Linked DNA regions of Formosa sp. Hel1_33_131. Each later gene encodes a partner of the first gene's protein in a complex. Links are inferred from orthologs where the notes say so. Each region holds a gene or a part of one and is shown on either strand. Other genes may lie near its edges. The genes, in order: trxA and trxB.

Evidence for each region.
Region 2: the proteins of trxA (region 1) and trxB are in contact, whole or in part, in a crystal structure (PDB 1F6M), measured with the Escherichia coli proteins. The link is inferred for Formosa sp. Hel1_33_131 from one-to-one orthologs.

Annotation. Positions count from the first base shown.
Region 1 is NZ_CP017260.1:2,049,099-2,052,262, forward strand. Bases 3-2,830 are described here. They hold trxA (thioredoxin), read left to right. Parts: upstream 3-1,171; coding sequence 1,172-1,489; downstream 1,490-2,830. Other genes in these bases: dnaE (DNA polymerase III subunit alpha), read left to right, coding at 3-1,047; FORMB_RS09460 (DUF58 domain-containing protein), read left to right, coding at 1,556-2,485. Outside these bases: more of dnaE, read left to right, coding at 1-2; FORMB_RS09470 (Fic family protein), read left to right, coding at 3,035-3,164. UniProt on the Escherichia coli protein: Participates in various redox reactions through the reversible oxidation of its active center dithiol to a disulfide and catalyzes dithiol-disulfide exchange reactions.
Region 2 is NZ_CP017260.1:146,955-150,128, reverse strand. The notes cover bases 203-3,040. They hold trxB (thioredoxin-disulfide reductase), read left to right. Parts: upstream 203-1,065; coding sequence 1,066-2,016; downstream 2,017-3,040. Other genes in these bases: pheT (phenylalanine--tRNA ligase subunit beta), read right to left, coding at 2,017-3,040; udk (uridine kinase), read right to left, coding at 300-905; FORMB_RS00720 (FtsB family cell division protein), read right to left, coding at 203-300. Outside these bases: more of FORMB_RS00720, read right to left, coding at 1-202; more of pheT, read right to left, coding at 3,041-3,174.

The DNA.
Region 1 (3,164 bases):
TTTTCAGTAAATCAAGACAATGCAGTACGTTTTGGAATGGGTGCCATAAAAGGCGTGGGTCATGGAGCAGTAAAAACCATTGTGGAAGAACGTAAAAATGAAGGGCCGTACAAGTCTATTTTTGATTTGGCAAAACGCATCGATTTAAGAGCAGCCAATAAAAAAGCATTTGAAAACTTAGCCAATGCTGGCGGATTTGATTGTTTTCCAAACACCCATCGAGCACAGTATTTTCAGGACGAAGGAGATGGAGTGACCTTCTTAGAAAAAACCATTAAATATGCCAATCGCTATCAAGAAAATAAAAACTCGGCGCAAGTCAGTTTGTTTGGAGAATCGAGCGATGTTCAGATAGAAGAACCCGAAATTCCGCCTTGTGAAACATGGGGAACGATGGAAAAACTCGCCCGAGAAAAAGAAGTCGTAGGAATTTATATTTCTGGACATCCTTTGGATGATTTTAAACTCGAAATGCAAAATTTCTGTAATGGCGATATTTCTGTGTTTCGTGACATGCCAACTTTTATAAATAAAGAAATTTCTTTTGGAGGTGTGGTGACCGATGTGCAGCACCGTGTGAGCAAACAAGGAAAAGGCTGGGGCACGTTTGTCATAGAAGATTATATGAACACCCACGAATTTCGAATCTTTGGGGAAGAGTATTTGAAATTTAAACACTTTTTGATGCATAATAATTTTGTGTTTGTGCGCGCCTTAATTAAAGAAGGTTGGACCAATCGGGATACGGGGGCTAAGGGCGATCCGCGCTTGCAATTCAATAGTTTTCAGCTGCTTCATGACATCATGGAGTCCTATGCTAAAAAACTATCCATCCAATTAAATATAAAAGAAATCTCCGAAGAAAAAATTCAAAGCATTAAAGAACTTCTACAAATGCACTCGGGAAATCACAACCTGAAATTTGTAGTTTATGACGATGAGGAGGAGTTGAAATTAGAAATGAGCAGTCGCTTACAAAAAATTAAAATATCGCAAGAATTGTTGGAAGAATTGAAAGCGCAAGAGGTGTTTTATAAATTAAATTAAGGGTTTATAGCAATCTACAATCCAATCATAAGTAAAACAAATCGTGCCCCGCTGTGATTTAGTTATATTTTTAATTAATTTTGTGACTCAGTAATTAATAACTATCATTTAAAATAATAATATTATGGCATTAGAAATCACAGACGCGAATTTTGAAGAAACAGTTTTAAAAAGTACAAAACCTGTCTTGGTTGATTTTTGGGCAGCATGGTGCGGTCCTTGTCGAATGGTAGGGCCTATCATCGAAGAAATCAGTACAGAATATGGCGACAAAGCTGTTGTAGGAAAAGTAGATGTCGATGCAAACCAAGAATTTGCAGCTAAATATGGCGTGCGAAATATTCCAACGGTGTTGGTATTTCAAAACGGTGAAGTTGTAGGGCGTCAAGTAGGGGTTTCTCCAAAAAACGTTTATACTGAAGCGATTGATGCCTTGTTGTAAAACATCTTTTAAAAAGAATATTAAAAAGGTTTGTCTTATTGGCAAACCTTTTTTAGTTTAGAGCCTATGGATATTCAAAAGGAATTACAAGAAGCCTCCGGGTTTTTAAACTTTGATTTATTAGCTAAATCCATTGTAGAGGGCTTTATTTCTGGCATGCATAAAAGTCCTTTTCATGGGTTTTCGGCGGAATTTGCCGAGCATAAAATTTACAACAATGGCGAAAGTACGCGCCATATCGATTGGAAGTTGTTTGCCAAAACCGACAAACTGTACACCAAACGCTATGACGAAGAAACCAACTTGCGTTGTCATTTGATTGTCGATAATAGCAGCTCTATGCATTATCCGAAATGCAATCAACCCTCCATCAACCAATTAAATAAAGTTAGTTTTTCAGCTTTGGCGGCTGCGGCGATGATGCAGCTTCTAAAAAAACAACGCGATGCGGTGGGTCTGAGCGTCTATTCAGATGCCATTGACTACTACGCCCCAGAAAAAGGGAGTGAACGCCACCATCAAATGCTTATGGACCGTTTAAACACCACGGTGAGTAGCCCTCAAAAGGAAGTAGGCACCAAAACATACGAGGTCTTGCATGAAATTGCTGAAAAGCTTCACCGCCGTTCCTTGATTTTTTTGTTTACAGATATGTTTCAGTCTGATCAGGAGCAGGAACAACTGTTTGAAGCGCTGCGTCATTTAAAATATAACAAGCACGAATTGGTGTTATTTCATGTTTATGACAAAGCCACGGAGTATAATTTTAAATTTGACAATGCACCCAAGCGCTTTGTGGATGTGGAAACTGGCGGGTCTGTGGATTTGTATCCAGAATCAGTTCAAGCCAATTACGAGGCTGCTATAGCGTCCTATTTCAAGGACTTACGTTTGAAGTGTGGGCAGTATAAAATCAATTATGTAGGGGTCGATATTCAAGAAGGATTCGACAAAATCCTGACCACGTATATGGTGGAGCGACAGAAATTTATTTAATTTTCATTTTAGTTGAAAATAAAGTCAAAAATAGTTGTGTAATGAAAAATGCAGTGTATATTTGCAACCGCAATAACGCAACGGTTTGGTAGTTCAGTTGGTTAGAATACCTGCCTGTCACGCAGGGGGTCGCGGGTTCGAGTCCCGTCCAGACCGCTAAGTATCTTTCAAAAGATGCATATAGTAAATAAGACGTTGTGTTGTGATAATCAAATGATTATCCGTGGTTTGTGACAAACCAGTGAGAAGCTTTCCTGAAAATGGAGGGCTTTTTTTATTTTGTACAGTCTTTGTACAGTGAAATAATGTCTATTTCCATTTTACAATCTTCGAAGTAGTATGCTTATATTATAGATGAATTTTAGTCTATTGAGAGATCCTCTCCGTGAAATTTAGCATTATTTATATTGGGTTTACAACGATATATTATATATTTGCACTAATTAATAATAATCACACAGCGTTAATTAATAACTATAACACAACATCAAATAATAATAATCACACAACAGTAATTAATAATATTGTCACGAATTTAATTTAAAAAAAATGGCAACTCCAGGAGAGAAATTAGCAAAATCATTAGAAAAACTAAAGGCGATACAAGATCGAGGTTTGATTGCGATAAAAGCATCTGATTTAACCAGAGGACATAGAGAGCGGTTGGTTAAAAATGGAT
Region 2 (3,174 bases), 1.9 Mb from region 1 along the record:
GTCTTCTATAATATAAACGACTTCATTTTCTTTTTTCATTTTATAATGCTCCCGTGCATATTTTTCAATGCCATCAGTTGAGTTTAGGGTATTGATTTCTTTTTGATCTTTTTCAATCTCACCATTATAAAATTCAATTTTAGAATTTAAATCCTCAATGTCTTCATTTAGATCGTTGTGGATCAGCCACGAGTTGGCATCAAAAACCACCATCCATACAATAAACACGATCAATATAAGAAAATAAATGTTCTTAAAAGGCTTCAATAGTTTCAAAAAACGGTTGGATTTCTTTAGCATTAGAGTTGATCGTTTATGATTGATTTCACAACATTTACTGCGACTGTATTGTAATGATTGTTTGGAATGATAATATCTGCAAATGCTTTCATTGGTTCAATAAACTGTTGATGCATGGGTTTCAGCGTTGTTTGGTAACGTTCCAAAACTTCGTCTAAATCTCTTCCGCGCTCGGCGATATCTCTTTTTAAACGGCGCATTAAGCGCTCGTCACTATCTGCATGAACAAATATTTTTATATCAAATAGTGATCGTAACTCAGTATTAGATAAAATTAAAATCCCTTCCACAATCACTACTTTTTTAGGTTCTGTAATTGTGGTTTCACCAGTTCGGTTATGCGTTTTAAAGGAATATACGGGTTGGTTGACGTTCTCCCCTTTTTTTAAAGCTTTTAAGTGCGATTCAAGGAGTTCAAAATCAATCGATTTTGGGTGGTCAAAATTAATCTTACAACGTTCTTCAAAGGTTAGATGAGATGTTTCTTTATAATAAGAATCTTGAGAAATCACTTGAACTTCTCCTGCTGGAAATTCTGATAAAATTTGATTTACTACCGTCGTTTTTCCACTTCCTGTTCCACCACCAATACCAATAATCAACATAACGCTCGCTTTTGAATTTCTAACAAAGTTAAGATTATTTTACTGTTTTTTGTTTATAGAGGAATAATATTAATAAATCTACAAGTTAATAAAAACTGTTGATAACTTCCCGTTCGAATTTTATGTAAAACGCCTATTTTTGTATCCTAAATTTTAAACTATGTCTGATACTATAGAGTCTGTAAAATGTTTGATTATTGGATCTGGCCCTGCGGGCTACACTGCTGCTATCTATGCGGCACGAGCCAATATGTTTCCTGTATTATACCAAGGAACACAACCTGGAGGTCAATTAACAACTACCAATGAAGTGGAGAATTTCCCTGGCTATCCAGATGGAATTACGGGTCCTGCAATGATGCTAGAATTACAAGCACAAGCGGAACGCTTTGGAACAGATGTAAGAGATGGATGGGTGACTAAAGTTGATTTTTCTGGACCCATTCATAAAGTTTGGATTAATGGGACAAAGGAAATTCACTGTGAAACGATTGTTATTTCTACAGGTGCTACGGCTAAATATTTAGGTTTAGAGTCTGAACAAAAATACTTAAAACTTGGAGGCGGTGTTTCTGCTTGTGCGGTTTGTGATGGATTCTTTTACAGAAATCAAGAAGTTGTGATTGTTGGGGCAGGGGATTCTGCTTGTGAAGAAGCACATTACTTATCCAAGCTTTGTACGAAAGTTACCATGTTGGTGCGTCGTGATGAATTTAGAGCTTCCAAAATTATGGCGAACCGTGTGAAAAACACTGAAAATATCGAAATATTATTCAATACAGAAACCGATGAAGTTTTAGGTGACGGTCAAGTTGTGACGGGAGTGCGAGCAAAAAATAACAAAACAAATGCGTTGATAGATATTCCAGCAACTGGATTTTTTGTGGCGATTGGTCATAAACCAAATACCGATATTTTTCAGGGCTTTCTAAACTTAGATGAAACAGGTTATATTATCAACACTCCAGGCTCTTCAAAAACAAACATTGATGGCGTTTTTGTGAGTGGCGATGCTGCAGATCATGTGTACAGACAAGCAGTAACGGCTGCAGGAACAGGCTGTATGGCCGCCTTAGATGCAGAACGTTATTTGGCTTCTAAAGAAGGATAATTAACGCAGTTCAGCACTTAATTCCGATTCAAAACGCTTTTGGATTTTCGACATTATTTTGTCAATTTGAACATCTGTGAGCGTTTTGTTTTTATCTTGTAGTGTGAAACTAACCGCATAACTTTTTTTGCCTTCGGCTAATTTATCTCCTGTATACACATCAAATAGATTGATGTCTTTTAAGAAATTATTTTCCGTTTGTTTGGCTAATTTAAAAATGCTCTCAAAAGTAACGTCTTCATTGATTAACAATGAAAAATCACGTTTGACTTCTGGGTATTTAGAAATATCCTTAAATTTAATTGTTTGTTGATTGATGACTTTTAGTAAGTTATCCCAATTAAAATCAGCACAAAATACGCTTTGAGAGATTCCAAAAGATTTTAGTGTCGAGGCTTTTAAACTTCCAAACTCAACTAAAGAATGTTTTCCGACACTCAGTTGTTGCCCTTCGCTAAATACATCGTTAGTCAAAGGCGCACTTTTAAGTTTTTGAATTCCTAAACGTTCAAATACTGCTGTAACCAATCCTTTTAAATAGAAATAATCAACGACCGTTTCCGTTGTATTCCAACGTTTTTCGGTTTTATTTCCAGTGACAAAAATAGAAAGGTGGTTAAGCTCTTCTTTGTTCGCTTCAAAATTGTGATAGGTTTTACCAAATTCAAAAAGTTTTAAATCGCTTTGTTGTCTGTTGATGTTAAACGCAATAGATTCTAAACCAGAGAAAATTAAGGATTGACGCATCACTGATAAATCCGTACTTAATGGATTTAATATTTTAACCTCATGGGTCTGTTCCAATTGATCGCTAAAAGCCGTGTATTTATCTGAAGTCAATGAGTTATTTAGGATTTCATAAAACCCTTGTCCAACAAGTTGATTCGCAATTATATTTTCAATTTTATAGCTTTCAAATTTAGAAGTATTCGAAATCGAAGCATTTAATTTATTGGTAATTCCGATGTTGTTATACCCATAAACTCTTAGAATTTCTTCAATGACATCCACCTCACGTTGGACATCATTTCTGTATGCAGGGATGGTCAATCCTAAGCCGCTTTCAGTCACATTATTCACTTTTATTTCTAAAGCGCTCAGAATACTTTTGATGGTTTCTTTTGGAAGTTCTTCTCCAATTAATTGATTTGTTTTTTC